One region of the Anatilimnocola floriformis genome, then DNA from elsewhere that is predicted to be linked to it. Evidence: riboswitches for the same ligand, from Rfam matches in the RefSeq annotation. Region 1 holds a riboswitch; each other region holds the start of a gene.
The links. Region 1 has a riboswitch for cobalamin ahead of M9Q49_RS06525 (ribonucleoside-diphosphate reductase subunit alpha). Riboswitches for the same ligand answer to the same signal wherever they lie in the genome.

Region 1 (5,927 bases):
GAATGAATCGGCGTTGAGGCCGAGAATGCCGCGCGGCAGCACATCGCGAGCGTAGGCGATTTCGAGTTCGACGGCAGCGCGAATGCGAGTGATCATCGCTTGCTGGAACTCGGGCGTCCAGAGTTGCGGATTCTCGTTGCGGATGCCGTTGATCAGGTCGATGCCGAAATTGAGGTGGATCGTTTCGTCGCGCAGGATGTATTGGAACTGCTCGCCGATGCCGGTCATCAAGTTGCGGCGATGGAACGAGAGTACCATCACAAAGCCGGTGTAGAAGAAGATCCCTTCCATGATCAGGTAATACCCGATCAGGTTCTTCAAAAAGGCTTGGGCACCTTCGAAGGTGTCGGTCGTGAAACCTTCCTGGAGGATTTCGTTCGTCAGTTCCATTTCGAAATCGTCTTTGGCGGCGATCGCGGGAACCTCGTGATACATGTTGAAGACTTCGCCTTCGTTCAAGCCGAGGCTCTCGACGACGTACAGGAACGTGTGCGTGTGCACGGCTTCTTCAAAGGCTTGCCGGAGCAGGTATTGCCGGCACTCGGCGTTGGTGACGTGCCGGAAAATCGCCAGCACCAGGTTGTTGCCAACGAGGCTTTCGGCTGTGGCGAAAAAGCCGAGGTTGCGAAGAATCACGCGGCGTTCATCGGCAGTCAGCTTGCTCGAACGCCAGGTTTCGATGTCTTTATTCATCGCCACTTCGGTGGGCATCCAGTGATTGGCGCAGGCATTGACGTAATGCTCCCAGGCCCAGCTGTACTTCAGCGGCATCAATTGATTGACGTCGACCTGATGGCAGTTGATGAGCCGCTTTTCGCGAGCATCGATGCGGGATGGAGGATTGGCGATCGTGTTATTGAAATCAACTTGATTGGCGGTGGTCATGAGTTTTGCTTTGAAGATTTTGAATTTCAGATTGTCGCCACCGGCTGAAGCCGGTGGCTAAGACGCATCCTTTCGCGGAGCGAAAGGGGACAGAGTTTACTGGCAAGCTTCGCAGGTGGGATCGTTGATCAAGCATGCCTTCGGTTCGCTGGCGAGCGGCTCGCGAGTGACTTCGACATCGCTCGACGAGCTCTTGTTCTTCATCCACTTGGGCTGAATACCGAAGCGGTTGACGTCCAGCGTCGACTTCTCGACCTGCGTTGCGGCGAGCGTGCGGAGGTAATAAGTCGTCTTCAAGCCCTTCGACCAGGCGAGCAAGTACATGTCGTGCAACTTGCGGCCGCTTGGTTCGGCGAGGTAAAGATTGAGCGACTGACCTTGGTCGATCCACTTCTGGCGGCGGGCGGCGCATTCGATGAGCCATTGCGGTTCAATTTCGAACGACGTGAAGAACCGCCGGCGCAGATCGAGCGGAATGCGACCGATGTTCTGCAGCGAGCCGTCGTAGTACTTCAGCTCTTCCAACATCTGCGCGTCCCACAGGCCGCGGCGTTTCAGTTCGCTGACGAGAACTTCGTTCACCTGCGTGAACTCACCGGACAGGTTGCTCTTCACATAGAGGAGCTTGTATTCCGGTTCGATCGATTGCGTCACACCGATCAGCGTCGAGATCGTCGCCGTCGGGGCGATGGCGAGTACATTGCTGTTCCGCATGCCGTGCTTTGCGATCAGGTCACGAACCGGTTGCCAATCGAGTTTGCAGCTGCGATCGACGGGAATCGCTTCGCCGCGCTCTTGCTCCAACACATCGACGGTGTCGATCGGCAACAAACCGCGATCCCACTTCGAGCCGGCGTAGGTCGGATACGAACCGCGTTCGGCAGCAAGTTCAGCCGAGGCTTGCAGGGCGAAGTACGAAATCGCTTCCATGCTTTCGTCAGCAAAAGCGACGGCGGCTTCGCTCGCGTAGCACAGGCCCTGCGCGTGCAATGCATCTTGAAAGCCCATGATTCCCAGGCCGATCGGCCGATGACGCCGATTCGAGCGTTCGGCTTCGGGCGTGGGATAGTAGTTGATGTCGATCACGTTATCGAGCATCCGCACCGCGGTCTTCACCGTGATCGCGAGCTTGTCGAGATCGAGCTTTCCGTCACGAACGTGTTCGCCGAGGTTGACGCTGCCGAGATTGCAAACGGCAGTTTCTTCGGGCGACGTGTTGAGCAAAATCTCGGTGCAGAGATTGCTGCTATGCACCACGCCGACGTGATCCTGCGGCGAGCGGACGTTCGACGGATCCTTGAACGTGATCCACGGGTGGCCCGTTTCGAACAGCCGCGTCAGCATCTTCCGCCACAGATCGGCGGCAGGAATGCGGCGGAAGAGTTGCACTTCGCCGCTGTCGGCCATCCGTTCGTATTCTTCGTAGCGTTCTTCGAAAGCCCGTCCGAATAGATCGTGCAGATCGCTCACTTCATCAGGGCTGAAGAGAGTCCACTCGGCGTTTTGCTTGACCCGCTTGAGGAACAGATCGGGAATCCAGTTCGCCGTGTGCATGTCGTGCGTACGGCGGCGATCGTCGCCGGTGTTCTTGCGCAGATCGAGGAATTCCTCGATATCGAGATGCCATGTTTCGAGATACGAACAAACGGCGCCCTTCCGCTTGCCGCCTTGATTCACGGCGACGGCAGCGTCGTTGACGACTTTGAGGAACGGAATCACGCCCTGGCTCTTGCCGTTCGTGCCGCTGATGTGGGCGTTCGTCGCCCGCACGTTCGTCCAGTCGTTGCCAAGACCGCCGGCCCATTTCGAAAGCATCGCGTTGTCGCTGACGGCTTTGAAAATGTGAGCCAGGTCGTCCTTCACCGTGCTGAGGTAGCACGAGCTGAGCTGCGGATGCGGCGTGCCTGAGTTAAACAGCGTCGGCGTAGCCGAAGTGAAATGGAACTGCGACAGCGTTTCATAGAATTGAATCGCCCGCTCTTCGCGGTTGGCTTCCTGCAGCGCCAAGCCCATCGCAACTCGCATCCAGAAGTACTGCGGCGTTTCGATCCGGCGGCCATCGATGTGCAGCAAGTAGCGATCGTAAATCGCTTGCGCACCGAGATAGCGGAACTGGCCATCGCGCTCCGGCTTCATCGCAGCGGCGAGCTTCGTGAGATCGAACTCACGCAGTTCCGTCGACAACCGACCAGCACGAATGCCGTCGATGATGTAGTGCTCGAACTGATTTTCATGGATCCGCGCCAGCGACTTCGGATCGGGGGTTTCGCCGAAGGCTTCGCGATAGATGACGTTGAGCGTCAAACGCGAAGCAACCACGTCGAAGGCCGGATCGCGTTCGATACGCGAACGGGCCGCCAGGATCTGCGCGCGATAAACTTCTGCCACGCTAATGCCGTCGAAAACCGAACGCATGACTTCTTCGAGCAAGTCATCGACGCTGACGAGGTCTTCCAGGCCGCGGGCCGCTTCGGCCAGACGCTTGCGAGCACGGCGCGGATCGAAGGGAACTCGCGTGCCGTCGTCGAGAACGACATGAATGGAGGGCGTTGGTTCGACGAGGGGCTCATCGATCCGCAGGGCGCGAATCTTGGCATGTTCGGCGCGATACAGGATGTAACAACGGGCCACGCGATAGTGACCGCGGTTCATCAATTCCATTTCGACGAGGTCTTGAATGCGCTCGACATCGACGCCGTTCCCTTGACCAGCCAGGGGAGCCACATCGTCGGCCACCGCTCGCGCGACACCGGCGATGTCTTCCAGCACGTCGCTTTCCAGCGGCTGACCGTCGGCCAAGCGCAGTTCGGCGCGAAAGGCATTGGCGATGGCGTTTTGGATTCGGCCCAGATCGAAGGGAATGACGCGAGCATCACGTTTGCGAACCAACCACTCATGCGGCGCGAGCAACATTCAAAGACTCCTCCGCTTCTCGATTCTGCGAATGAGAAGCAATGCGCGACCCACGCCGAATTCAAGGTGGTGGCGGCAGAGGTGATGGGTGCGCGCACGGGCTCACCAGGCATGAGCAGGCGCGCGGAAATACCATCGAGCGATGCGGCTGACTTTTCAACCGCGAGCGCTGTCCTCGACCGACCTTCCCCTAGAAGGCCCGGCGGATGAAACACGCGGCCTGACAGCAACCGGCTGTCAATGGACAAGCTGCATGCTTCGTTGCTGGCAGGTCTTCGGACTCATGGACGCTGCGGGTCTCAACGGTTGATTGAGGCCGCAATCTACTAGCCGTCGCTTCCCAAGAAAAATGCAAATATCCCGATGCGCGCAGCATTACCTGGCACAGTCTCAGACGGGGATTTTCGCAAGCTTCCTCAGTGCGATTTGACGGCGGTCGTTTCCACTTACCGCTGCGGGGCAGTCCCGGTTTTTCACCGGCGTTCCCTCTTGGCGAGGCTCTGAGCGTTCAGAGCCAACCAGCAACGCGACCCATCATATCGTGCAATCATAGTGAGTCAACCACAACTGGTAGGTTTCGCGAAGGCTCGATGAAGAAACGGCGCAAGCCCAAGTGGGGCATCGATTTGCCAGGAAAAGATTTCGCTTGGTAACGGTGAACGTTAGAATTGGCCACCAGTTCAAGCAGAGCTAGCGTGATGTTCGGTTTCTCTTTTTGGAGCGGGCAAATGAGCCGTTTTCCGTGGCGAAGCTTGTTGGTTGGCGGCTGCGTTCTTTCGGCAACACTCGGAGCTGGTTGCACGCAATCGGTGTCGAATTCTTCGCTGCAACGGACGGCAGATTCCCGACCAGCGCCAGACTCAACCGAAGCGGTAGAGTCGATCGAGCAAACGATTCCGGCCGAGCCTGGCCTCGTCACACCGCCGACGCCGGTGCAGCTCACTTCGTTCAAAGCTCCCGAGCAAGAAGCGATCTGGTCGAGCTTTCGCGGTCCGACGGGGATGGGAACTTCTGAGACGAAAGGATTCCCGCTCGCGTGGAGCCTGACCGAGAACATCGCCTGGCGGGCCGATTTGCCGGGGCCTGGCGCGTCGAGCCCGATTGTCTTTGGCGACCGGATTTATATCACCGCCTATTCCGGATTTTTTGTTCCGGGCGAGGAAGGGAGCAAAGAAAACCTCACGCGGCATTTGATCGCCCTGAAGCGCGCCGATGGCAGTCTGATCTGGGAACAAAAAGTAAAAGCCAGGCTCCCCGAAGAAGACCGCATTCGCGATCACGGCTTTGCAGCGAGCACGCCTGCCGCCGATGCCGACGGCGTGGTGGTGTTCTTTGGCAAGACCGGCGTGATCGCTTTCAATCACGCGGGAAACGAAGTCTGGCGGCGCGAAGTGGGCGACAAGACGCACGGTTGGGGTTCGTCGGCTTCGCCGGTGTTTTATAAGGACCTTGTCTTCATCAACGCCAGTGTCGAGAGCGAATCGCTGTTTGCCCTCGATCGTAAGACTGGTGAAGTCAAATGGCAGCAGAAGAAGATTCGTGAAGCCTGGAATACTCCCGTGCTGGTGCGTGCCGAATCGGGGCGACTCGAACTGGTTGTTGCCACGCAGGGAAAAATTCTGGCCTTCAATCCGGATACGGGAGAGCCGCTGTGGAACTGCGATACCGATATCACGTGGTACATGGTGCCGAGCGTCGTGGCCGCCGATGGCGTGGTGTTTTCGCTCGGCGGTCGATCGGGCATTGCGGGCCTGGCAGTGCGGGCGGGTGGCAGTGGTGATGTGACCGATGCCAATCGCCTGTGGACCAGCAAGAAGGGTTGCAATGTTCCTTCGCCCATTTATCTCGACAAGCATCTGTACTGGATGCATCAGGATTTGGGAGTGGCCTACTGTGCGAAGGCCGATACCGGCGAGATCGTGTATGAAGAGCGCATCGCACGCAGTCAGGTCTACGCCTCGGCGCTGCTCGCCGATGGGAAGATTTATTACCTGACGCGCGACGGCAAGACCTATGTCGTGGCCGCCAAGCCGAAGTTCGAACAACTCGCCTTGAACGACATGAGCGACCGCAACGACCGCAACAATATTTTCAACGCTAGCCCCGCGGTCGATGGCTCTCGGCTCCTC
Region 2 (5,927 bases), 3.5 Mb from region 1:
TGGACGCCCGGCGTGCCGGCGACGATCACCAGCGACTCGGTGCGACTCAAACAGATCCTGCTGAACCTAGTGAGCAACGCCATCAAGTTCACCAAGGAAGGCGAAGTGCGGATCGGCGTGCAACTGATCGAGCCGACGAGCCACAGCAATCCCAACGAAGCGCGGTTGCAGTTCACGGTGACCGACACCGGCATCGGCCTGACGGCAGCTCAGCAGCAAGGCTTGTTCGTTGCTTATCAACAGGGCGGCTCGTGGGTGAGTCGCACTTACGGCGGCACCGGCCTGGGCCTCGCTATCAGCCGCGAACTGGCCCGCAAACTTGGCGGCGACATCTCGGTGAAGAGCGCCGTCGGGCAGGGAAGCAAATTCACGGTTTGCGTGCAAACTGGACCGCTCGCTGGCGTGCCGAGACTCGATTCGCCGGCCGATAGCGAAGCGCAATCGATCGCGCGCTCGACCTTGCGACTAGCTAATGTGCGACTCAACTGCCGCATCCTGCTGGCCGAAGACGGCCCCGATAATCGCCGATTGATTTCGTATCTACTCTGCAAGGCCGGTGCGGAAGTGACGCTGGCCGAAGATGGTCAACAGGCTGTGGATCTCACGCTCGCTGCCGAGACCAACAGCGAGCCGTTTGATTTGATCCTGATGGATATGATCATGCCCGGTATGGATGGCGCGCAAGCGACGCGCACATTGCGCGACGCCGGAGTTCGAATTCCCATCATCGCACTCACGGCCAACGCCATGAGCGGCGTGCGCGGTCAATGCCTGGCTGCGGGCTGCGATGATTTCGCTACCAAGCCCATCGATCGCAGCACGCTGCTTACGACGATTCGCAAATGGTTGAAACCTGCAAAGGTTTGCCCCACGGCGTAATTGCGTTTAGATACCATCGATTGCTTCAGCAATCGATGTCGCGCCAGCGGCTAGAGGCATCTCGGTTGAGGCTGAGTCACCACATCTGGCGGACATCGTATCGACCGTCCGTTGATATTTCACCAGGGACGCAATGCCTCTTGCGACTTCGTCGCCTCGATTGCTGACGCAATCGAGGTTATCCCAGACGTCGTTGTGCAGCTTCTACCAATACACATTGAACCCAGCGTACGCGCCAAATCCCGGCGTGCCGTAGCCGCGGACTTCTTCGTACTCGGTGTTGGTGATGTTGTCCAAACGGCCGACAAGTTCGATGCGGTCGGTGTAGAAGTAGTTGCCGGAGAGATTCAGCAACGAGTAGTTGGGCAGGATGAAGTTGTTTGTATCGAGGCGATTGCTGTAGTACTGATACGACAGCGTGAGCGCTCCCTTGTTCTGCAGCCAGGCCCGCGTCAGCGACAGGTTCCACTTCTCGCGTGGCCGACGCAACAGCTGCATGCCGGTGTCGGCATTAAACGTATCGTCGAGCGTATACGCGACGTTGGCAACGACGCGATCGGTAACCTGAGCGAAGAGCGAGAACTCCACACCACTGGCCCGCGCTCGGCCGACGTTCTGCAGGCTGAACGTGTTGAAATCGAAAATGATCAGGTCGGTGAAGTCGTTGCGATAGTAAGTCGCATCGGCCCACACGATGTCATCGTAGATGCCTTGGCGAATGCCGGCGTCCCAACCCTTGCTGCGCTCAGGCCGAAGGTTCGGATTGCCGAACTGAAACAAGTTTTCGGCGAGCGCCGGTTGACGAAAGCCAGTACCGAGCGTGCCGTGGATGCCGGTGTTCGTTTCATCGATGCGATAGAGGCCGGTCACTTTATAGGTCTGGGCTGGCCCCGCCCGACTAGTGTCATCCCACCGCGCACCGGCGGTTCCAAAGAATCGTTCGAACAGTTGGAATTGATCCTGAACGAAGATCCCCTTCACGTTTTGCGTCTGCTGAGGATTGTCGGAAGTCGAAGCGTCTTCGGCCAGGTAATTGGCACCGACGCTGAAGGTGTTCGTCGGCGCGAGAAGCACGTTGCCTAGGTAATTGATTTCTCGCGTTTGACCAGTGAAGCGCGCCGGCGAGAAACCCGGGTCGTTGTCTTTCCGCTCGATGTTGACGACGTTGAAACCCACCGTCTGCTGAAACTGCCCTTCGAAAGTGAGCCAGCTGGCTTGAATGCGATTGGCAACGCTGTTGGTGTAGTTCTTGCGAATTAAGTTATCGATAGGCAGGCCAGTAAGAAAATCGAAGTCGTCGACCTTGGCGGCGCCTTCCGACATGCGAAAGACATAGTCGATATTCAAATCGGGCGTCACGTTCCAGCCCATTCGCCCCGACGCCGTTCCTAAGTTAAAGCCGTCCGGCTCCACGCCGCCGACCCGTGCACTGGCAGCGGAAATGCCGCCCGTCGACAGAAACGAACCGGTCACGCTGTAATAAGCGTTCTCATCGCCGGCCTGCACGTTGACGCTCGTTTGTCCGCTGTTGAAACTTCCGCCCAACGCACCCGCACGCACGGAGAGTGGTCCCTGGCCGCGCCGGCTGATGATGTTGATCACACCGCCGATGGCATCACTGCCGTACTGCATGCTCTGCGGACCGCGCAGAACTTCGATGCGTTCGATGTTGTCGGTGCTGAGCGTGCTGAAGTCGAACAAGCGCGAAGCATTGCTCGGATCGTTGAGCGGAATGCCGTCGAGCAGCACTTTGGTATGTTGCGAATTGGCGCCGCGCATGAACACGCTGGTCAAACCACCGGCCGGTCCCTGACGGACGACGTCGACGCCGAGCGTGCCGCGAATCACTTCGGCGACATTGACCTGGCCGCTCCGTTCAATCTGTTCGCGCGTGATCACCGTCACGCTGCTGGCCGTGGTCGCGGCAGGTTGCGGCGTGCGTGTCGGCGCGATCACATCACCGGCCGGCAACGGCTCGGCGGGAAAGCGATTCAATCGGCCAGTTACTTCCGTGTCGGGCAGCACCATCGGCTGCGCGGTGGAAAGTGGCTCCGGTGGAGTTTCGACCGGTGGCTCCGGCTGCGCGAGTGCGGCAGTGTATTCTTCGGGAACCGGCGGCGGTCCGAAGGGCGCGATTTGCGCTCGCAAGTTGGTTGCCAGGCAGAATACGAGTGGAATCGCGAAGCAGAGAAGTTTTGCTCTCTGCACACGCGCACCAAAAACACGGAACATGCGTCTTCCCCCCACGGGAAACGGGTCGAGCGGGCCGCGGTTCAGATATCCTGGCTCGGGATCGTCCTACTGGCCGGCCTTCCCAACCTGGCTGCGTGCAGCCCATGTCAGTGGCCTGTGGATTCGAATTGAATCCTGGCGTTCGTCACCCTTACAGTCGCGGGGCGGCGGGAGCATTGCACTCCGCTTCCCTGAAATCCGACGGCAGGCACTCAGCGACGCACCACCCCCCGCGGTGCGTCTAGCCGAGAACCTGTAACGATTGATCGGATAACGACGGTCGTAAGGATGATTCCGATTTTGCAGATTGCGCTGCTAGCAGATCGCTGGTCACTCAATCCTTCTTAGCCAACTCGCGCAGCTCGGCAAGTTCTCGTTCATACCCGCCCGACAAAATTGGGAAGCGACACCAAGTCTTCGGATCGAGGTTTTCATCGTCGAGATGAAACGACGGCGCGTAGCGTTCGCGCTTCCATTGATTGCGGCACCAGAGTTTGAAAAACCGCTCGACCCAAATGGCAAGCTGTTGCGACGAGTGCTGAGGAAACTCGACCTGCATTACTCGCCAAATTTCGACCGGCGCGAGCTTGTCGCGAATCGCGGCCCGCTCGATTGCGTCGAGCAGGTCGTACGGCATGAGATCGTCTTCATCAGTCTGCTTCGACGCAGCAGGCCGCAGCTCTGCCGTCGGCGCTTGCTCGTTGACGACTGCGAGCGCCGGCAGCGGACCGCCGACAAACGAGCCCGTCGCGTGCGGGCCGATTTTTTCAAACCACCGCAGCCAATGGCGGAGAAAGTTCTTGTCGATGCCCGCAATCGGCGATAGACCGCCGCTGGTGTCGCCGTCCATCGTGGCGTAGCCGACGGCAGCTTCACTGCGATTGCTGGTCGAGAGGAGCAGTGCGTTGCCGATGTTGGCGAGCATCCAAATGCTGGGGGAACGAACGCGAGCCTGAATGTTTTGCAGGGCGATGTCGTCGGTCTTCCAATCGAGCGGCCGGCCGAGGACTCGGCTGACCGCTTCCTTATAGCCTTCGACGATCGAATCGACTTCGAGTTCGTAGTACTGCGCGCCGACGGCATCAGCGACGGTTTTCGCTGCGTTGCGTGTGATCGGCCCGCTGTTGCGTGTCGCCTGGTAGGCGCACGTCAGTAGCTTCTGCACAATCTCGCGCGGCTCTTGAGCGTTGTTCAAACCCGGAATGTAGCTGAGCTTTTCCAGAAAGGCTTCGCGGCCCAACTCGGCTAGGCCGAAATTTACTGCGAGCGATACGAGCAGTGAAACGGCCGTTGAATCAGCACCGCCGCTGAGCGAAACGACAAAACCGCGCGAGCGGCTTTTGCGCAGATAATCAAAGAGCGCCAGCGGCACTGCGCGGGTGAACTCTTCTTCTTTCAAATGGCTCGACGTTTCCCAGGGGAGCTCTTCGACGTGCGACTTCGTTGGTTGCACGGCGGGAAACGAAAAGTCCGACCGCGCGACCCCTTTGTCATCGGCGACAATCTCGGGCCGAAAGCTGCCGATGCGGGCACGACTGGTGCGGATTGCATCAATGTCGATCGTCGCGGTCGTCACCTTCCAATCGTCGTACGAAAACCGCGGCCCGGTGGCGATTAACTGTCCCGCCACGGCAATCATCGCATCGCCGTCGTAGATCGCTCGGCCTGATTCATTGCCGAGCAAGTTGGCGTAGACATACGCGACGTTGAAGGCTCGCGAGCCTTCGGTGACAAACCGTTTGCGGACTTCGTGCTTGCCGAAGGCGAAGTGGCTGGCGCTGGGATTCAAAATGATATCGACGCCGCGCGAAGCCAGATTACCGCCGGGTCGTTCGGCGACCCAGGCATCCTCGCAAATCTCGAAACCGATCCGCACGCCGCCGCATTCAAAAATCAAATCGCCGAGCGGCACTTCCCGCCCCATCACGCGCACCGGCACCGCGACATCGGCGGGCCAGCGCTTGAACCACCGTGGCTCGTAGTGAATTCCTTCGCCGGCCAAATTCTGCTTGCCGACAAAACCGAGCAGCTTGCCATCGGCGGCGAGGCACGAGGTGTTGTACAAGCCGCTGCCATACAGCAGTGGCACGCCGAAAGACACGATCATGCCGCGCGTCTCGGGGAGCAATTCGCCGAGGACCTGCAGCGCGTAGTTTTGCGTTCCCACCGCATGAAACGCGTCCTCACAGCCGTAGCCGGTGATGCAGAGCTCGGGCAGGCAGAGTATCGACACGCCTTGCTCGCGTGCGGTCGCGATCGCGCCGCTGATTCGTCGCCGATTGCCGTCCCAGTCGAGAGGCGTTTGATTGAGAATGGCTGCGCCAACTCGGACGAGCTTCATTTTTGGTCTTTCTTCTTCGAACTCGACTTCTTCAAACTCGACTTCTGCGAACTCGGTGTCTTGTGCGGCGGCGATGGCGAAAACTCGCGCAGCCAATGAGCGATGTCGGCGGCTGACTGCGTTGGTTCCGTTTTTTCGGTTGGAAACGCGACTGCGGAGGCCTTCGTTCGCAACTCGCGAGTCCACACTTCGCTGTCTTCAAACGAAACACCGCGCTGCCGGGCAGCCCGTTGCACACCGTGGTCGCTCGAGACCACAAACAACTGCCGTGGATCTTTTTCCGCTGCAATCATCTCTGCAATCAGTTCATCCGCCGTGGTCTTTCGCCGCGAAAAAACGAACCGCATCTTTTCGTGCGACCCTTCGGCCGGCAGTCCCGGCGGCGCGTCCTTGCCATCAAAGACAATCGTCGTGCGAGTTCGTTCGCGCTCGGGGAGATGCTGGGCGAGAAAATCGATCAATGCTCGCCGCGCGG
Region 3 (5,927 bases), 4.2 Mb from region 1:
CGGCAGCGACAACTCGCGATCGCAAAAATCGGCGAGCCGCTCGCGATTCGAGATCAGTAGCACCGTGCAGGGCTGATCGCTCGCACCCATGGCCGTGAGCGCCTGCCGCAAATGCGTCTCCGACAATTGATCGAGGAGTGCGTCGATGAGCAGCAAGCGAGGATGTCCCGCGAGGGCTCGCGCCAGCATCAGGCGAATTCGCTGACTTCCCGAAAGACCACCGCCACCGAACGCGACGTTTGAGTCGAGCCCTTCCGGCAGGTTCATGATCTCCTGCCACAGCCCGACCGCTTCCAGAGAACGGCGGACGTCGCTGTGCGTCACGTTGGGGCGACCGAGGTGAACATTCTCGGCAATCGTGCCGGCGAGTATCTCTGGGTCGCGCAGCAGGACGACTTGTTCCCGCAGCTTTGCAGGGCAGATCGAACGCAGGTCGATGCCGTCGAACTCGATGTAGCCCGCGGTGGTCGAGTAGAGCGCGTAGAGCGTATCGAGCAGCGAGCTCTTACCGCTCGCCGACGGTCCGGTGATCAAAATTCGTTCGCCAGGCCGAATCTCGAAGGTGAGTGCGCGGCGCGGAGCGTGCGAACCGGCAGGCTGTTCGTAGCCCAACGGCCAGTGAACCTGATGAAACCGCAAATGGGCTCCCTGACTGGTTCGCGGCGGCGCGTGACCGGTTTCCTCTTCGATCGGCAGCTCGAAGAGATAGCCGAGCTTGTCGCAAGCCGCGAGCAAGTCGTAGTAGCTCTCCATGTGCTTGCCGAGTTTGGCGAACGAACCGACGACCACGGCCACGATGAGTTCAGCGGCTACCAACTGCCCCAACGTCAATTGGCCGTTGATCACCAGAAACCCGCCGATGCCAATCATTCCCGCCGCGGCGCAAGCCTGCGCTGCAAGGGTGAACGCGATTTGACGAAACAACACGCGGAAATGAGCGGCCCGCGCCTCCAGATAGGCCACGGTCAAGTCGTCGGCCGTTTGCAGCGCGTTGTGCAAGCCACCACCGAGCTTGAACGTGGTGGGATAGAGCGCGAGTTGCTCCAACCACGAGGCCACCGCGTACTTCTTGTAAGACTCGTCGATCGCTGTTTGCACGGCGCCGCGCCCCAAGGCGAAGACCGCAAACAGAACCGTGCCGATCAGCACGATGTTGAAGCCGAGTAAGTATGGATGGTAGAGCGCGAGCACAATCATGCCGATGATGCCGGTAATCACGATCGCAATGCCATCGAGCACCAGCACGGCGGCCGATTTCTGCACCGTAATCACTTCGAAGAAGCGATTGAGCATCTCCGCGCCGTTCTGCCCGGCAAACGCCGAGCCCCGCGCACGCGGCAAACGCTCGGCGAGATAGGCCACCACGCGTACAAAGATCCGCCGCTGCATCACCTCGGCGACGTAAGCCTGCAAGCAACGCAGAAACGCCGCAAACGACAAAAACGTAAACAAGAGCAACGCAAGGACAAACAACGGCTGCAAATACCGGCCGAAGGCGACCGTGTTGACGAGCGCTTCGACGGTGATCGGCGTGGCCAGCGACAGGATGCCGACAATCAACGAGAACAGCGTGACGACGCCAATGTCGAACAACTCGGGTTGCAACAGCTTGGTCAATCGCCGGAGCGGCGACTGATGATGGGCGTCGTTGTGATGTCCAACCATGGGCAGCCCTTAAAATCTGACTTGAGAATACAAGACGCCGAAAAGATTACAACTCCGTAAGTATCGCAACCTAGCCGCCTAAAGGCAAAGAGCAAAGCAGCCGCGCGAGTCATTGAAAAAAGCAATGGCCCCGTCGCCCACAAGCCGGCGACAGTCGTCCCAAATAACCACATCGGCCGCTGTAAATAGCGGTAGAAACGCCTGAAGAGGGGCGACTACAACGCGATCGGCAGACAGTCGCTGCCGATCGCACCATACGCGTGGGCATCCCAATTAGCGGCTAATGCATCCGTCAGCCTGACGCAGAGTCGCCACTCATTCCAAGACTTCGCCGCCGCAGCGCGACAGCATGGCCGAGAAGAGCTTGATATCCATCGAGTTCATCAAAAACTGCGTCGAGCCATCACCGAGCAAAAAGTGACAGCCGCCGGCGTGCCAGCTGTGAAACTCTTGGCCGTAGTCGCAAAAGTTGCCGACCTTGCTCCGTAGCGTCGTGCCGCACGAGCTCCAGGGCGTGCCGATTTGTGAGCTCGGCGGGCTGCTCTGGTCGAAGACGTTCTTGTGGCCGATCCACAGCGAGTGCAGCCCCTCGGGTGCTTCGCCGAGCACGATCGTGTTCGTCAGTCCGTCGGTGATGTCCTTGAAGCCTACGTTCGGCTCGGTGGCCATCAACATCACGCCGCGGCCCGTGCCGGCAAGTTGTCCGGTGTCGCCGTAGTTGTTCTGACAATTGGTGCTGGGAAAACAACGCAAGCCGCGCTCACCCCAGTTGCCACCGTAATCGCTGCGAGCGTAGGTGGTCGTGTTGTTCGGCGTATCGCCATTCGGTCGCATGAGCGGCGATTTGCCAGACGCCGTTGGGCACAGATACACCTTCAACACCGTCTGCCCCGGCACCAAGTTATCGGCGTGGAGATACGGCTCGTTTTGATTGATCGTCGAGTAGAGATTGGTCTGCTCGATCCCCGGCAAGATCGCGGCGCCCCAACTCAAACAGGCCCGCGCTCGCGTCACCGGAATCGTCAAGCTCGCCACACCAGGCCCACCCTTGGGCAACATGAAATGGACGTCGTGATAATTGTGCAGCGCAATTCCCATTTGCCGGAGATTGTTTTTGCACTGCGTACAACGAGCCGCTTCGCGCGCGGCTTGCACGGCGGGGAGGAGCAGCGCGACTAAGAGACCGATGATGGCAATCACGACGAGCAACTCAACAAGAGTGAAAGCTGCGCGACAACTTCCGGCTCCCTCTCCTCGGTACTCCGGGGAGAGGGCTGGGGTGAGGGGCTGATCTACGAGAAGACTCCGGCTGGGCGAGATTAGTACCCGCTTCCGCCCCCTCACCCTAGCCCTCTCCCCGTGAGTACACGACGCGAGGGAATGATTCCTCGCTACGCGAGGCCGGTGACTGCCAGTGTGGAAATACGCGGAAGAGATACGCGACATCGAACAGGGTCCTTTCGGATACTGCGTGCCGCGGCCGCGCGGGGATACCATGGGCGCTAGACTACGAGCGCCGAAACATGCCCCCAGGATGCTTAAAGGCCGAAGCATCGCAGGCTACCCGAAGGGCCGTATTCTGGCTCGCGAGTCGAACGGTCCGGACGCCTTCCCGCGATCGCCCCGGCTGATTTAGCCGCGCAATCGCAGTGGCATATTGTCCGCAACCTTCTCGCTTACAGCGGCGGTCCCGCGCCGGATTTACACCGGCTTCCTGTTCTGCGGCGAGGTTTTTGATCCTCCCCACAAAACGCCCATCGGGCGTGCGTGAATCCTTTATAGCCTCACAGGCTCGATTCGTAAGGTGTCCTCATGCTCCACTCCCTCTCCTCGGTACTCCGGGGAGAGGGCTGGGGGTGAGGGGCCGAAGTGCGATAACCGCCTCCCAAACTTGCGATCGCATTTCCCCCGCAGCTAGAGCGGTCAACGCAATCCCCAAAACCTGTTTGAACCACTCCCGCCCATCGGCCATAATCCACGCTTAGCCCGCCTTCCAATCTGCGATCTGAAATCCTCAATCTGCAATTGGGCCCCTCCCATGCTCCGCCTCCTTGCCGACGGACAGACGTTTTGTGATGGTCATTCGCGCCGCGAAGCCATGCGCGTTGGTGGTTTGGCACTGGCCGGTTTATCGATGGCTGGAGTTGCACAGTCGCGGGCTGCGGTGGAAAAAACCAACAGCACTTCGGCTTCGTTCGGCAAAGCGAAATCCGTCATCGTCTTCGGCTTGATCGGTGGGCCGCCGCAGCATGAGACGTTTGATCCCAAGCCGGATGCGCCAACCGAGATTCGGGGCGAGTTCGGCGTGATCCCGACGAAGACGCCCGGTTTGCAATTTGGCGAATTGCTACCGCAGACGGCGCAGTGGTCCGAAAAGATGGCGATCCTGAGGGCCGTCGTGACTGGAGACAGCGCGCATTCGAGCAGTGGCTATCAGATGTTGACCGGCGTGCCGCACGTGCCGCTGAATGCCGAGAGTGCCACGCCGAAAGCGCCGAACCATTGGCCGTCGCTCGGCGCGCTCGTCCGCACGCAACTCGATCGCGCCGGCCATTTGCCGGCCGCAGTCACCTTGCCCGAACACATTTGGAACGACGGCAACTTTCCCTGGCCCGGTCAAGACGCCGGTTGGCTCGGTCGGCAACGGCATCCGTGGTTGCTGCACTGCGATCCTTCGGCGGCCGATTTTTCGGTGCCCGGTCTCGCACTGCCCGAAGGAATGCCAGCCGTCAGGTTGTCGGAACGGAGGAATCTGCTCGAACAAATGAACGGCGGCCTCGATTCGCTGGCTCGCTCACGACAAGTCGATGGCTATGGCACGCACGCCCGCAAAGCCATCGATTTGCTGACGAGTTCGTCGGCCCGTTCGGCGTTCGAGATTTCGCAGGAGAGCGATAAGACGCGCGATCGCTATGGCCGGAGTCGCTTTGCCCAAAGTGTCCTCCTCGCGCGACGGCTGGTCGAAGCCGGCGTGTCATTGGTGCAGGTCAACTGGACGCGGATCAAAGACCAGCCGAATCAAGGAGGCTGGGACACGCACGCCAAGCACAATGAGTCGTGCAAAAAGCTCCTCATGCCGATCGCCGATCAATGTTTCTCGGCGCTGCTCGCCGATCTGCAAGAACGAGGTCTGCTCGACGAAACACTGGTGGTGTGGTTCGGCGAGTTCGGCCGCACACCGAAGTTCAACGCCAACGGCGGCCGCGATCACTGGGGCCGTTGTTTTTCACTGGCGCTGGCCGGCGGCGGAATAAAAGGTGGCGTGGTGCACGGCGTGAGTGACAAACAGGCGGCAGATCCCGTCGAAGGAATAGTGCGCGCGGCAGACCTGCACGCCACCATTTTTCATTGCCTGGGCTTATCGCCCGAAACACAATTTCACGACGTCGTCGGTCGGCCGTTGCCGCTCACGCGCGGCCACGTGATTGCGCCGATTGTTTCCTGATTCCGTCAAGACATTTGGTATGGATCCCGACTTAGAGCTCGCGCTAAACGATTTCGATGCTCCGCCGGGAAGTGAAGACTGCGCAGACATACTTTTGCTGCGTGCGATTAAGGCCCGCATGTTCTGCATGTACCTGGAGCCGGATTCACCTCACTACGAGTTAGGGGTGAAGCTAAAAGCTTGGCTCAGGTCATCAGAAGGCATGACTCGCATTCGTCGAGGAATCGAAGACCCTCATCCCGAACTACGAGGCCTTTGTGGACGGCTCTTAATTTTGAAGAAAGAGCCCGGAGCAGAAACAACGGCCCTGAAAATGTTGTCCGATCCGGCGTGGGAAGTTCGCGAACTGATTTGCGAGACTCTACATAGCTCACCATTGGCCAACTGCGAAGATCGCCTGCTGGAACTCGCACAACGCGACGACAGTTTCGTTGTTCGCGGCCGAGCCGCGAAAGCCCTCGCCCGTTGTTCACGCGTACGAGCGATTCCGGTGCTCTTGGCGATGATGGAGTCGGACCATGAAGTCGACAGCGATCCCGACGTGCTCATCCCGCCTCCCAGCAGCGTCGCAGCGTCGGCACTCGATGAACTGCTCCATACGAACTGGGTTGAAACTCGCTTGCCAGGAGGAACTGCCACATTTCCACCTGGAATAATCGACCTCGACCGTCTCAAGGAGCAAGCGATTTTGGAACTAGATCGCCTCCGTCGACTCGAGCGATAGCCGTGAATGCCTGAGTGTGCCACTGGCCAGAGCCAGTGCTCGTTGGGCGCCGAACGGCGACACTCGGCGCGACGGTGACACTGGCCATTCTGG

Region 2: another riboswitch for cobalamin. It lies ahead of M9Q49_RS19795 (TonB-dependent receptor plug domain-containing protein); the one in region 1 lies ahead of M9Q49_RS06525 (ribonucleoside-diphosphate reductase subunit alpha).
Region 3: another riboswitch for cobalamin. It lies ahead of M9Q49_RS22955 (DUF1559 domain-containing protein); the one in region 1 lies ahead of M9Q49_RS06525 (ribonucleoside-diphosphate reductase subunit alpha).

Annotation. Positions count from the first base shown of each region.
Region 1 is NZ_JAMLFW010000001.1:1,559,419-1,565,345, forward strand. Features, by position in the region: gene M9Q49_RS06520 (ribonucleotide-diphosphate reductase subunit beta) at 1-885, opposite strand, end outside; gene M9Q49_RS06525 (ribonucleoside-diphosphate reductase subunit alpha) at 982-3,798, opposite strand; cobalamin riboswitch at 4,048-4,336, opposite strand; gene M9Q49_RS06530 (PQQ-binding-like beta-propeller repeat protein) at 4,527-5,927, shown strand, end outside.
Region 2 is NZ_JAMLFW010000001.1:5,043,415-5,049,341, reverse strand. Features, by position in the region: gene M9Q49_RS19800 (response regulator) at 1-879, shown strand, start outside; gene M9Q49_RS19795 (TonB-dependent receptor plug domain-containing protein) at 1,084-3,111, opposite strand; cobalamin riboswitch at 3,135-3,352, opposite strand; gene nadE (NAD(+) synthase) at 3,446-5,452, opposite strand; gene M9Q49_RS19785 (NYN domain-containing protein) at 5,449-5,927, opposite strand, start outside.
Region 3 is NZ_JAMLFW010000001.1:5,770,873-5,776,799, forward strand. Features, by position in the region: gene M9Q49_RS22950 (peptidase domain-containing ABC transporter) at 1-1,665, opposite strand, end outside; gene M9Q49_RS22955 (DUF1559 domain-containing protein) at 1,981-3,219, opposite strand; cobalamin riboswitch at 3,219-3,438, opposite strand; gene M9Q49_RS22960 (DUF1501 domain-containing protein) at 3,704-5,110, shown strand; gene M9Q49_RS22965 (HEAT repeat domain-containing protein) at 5,424-5,834, shown strand.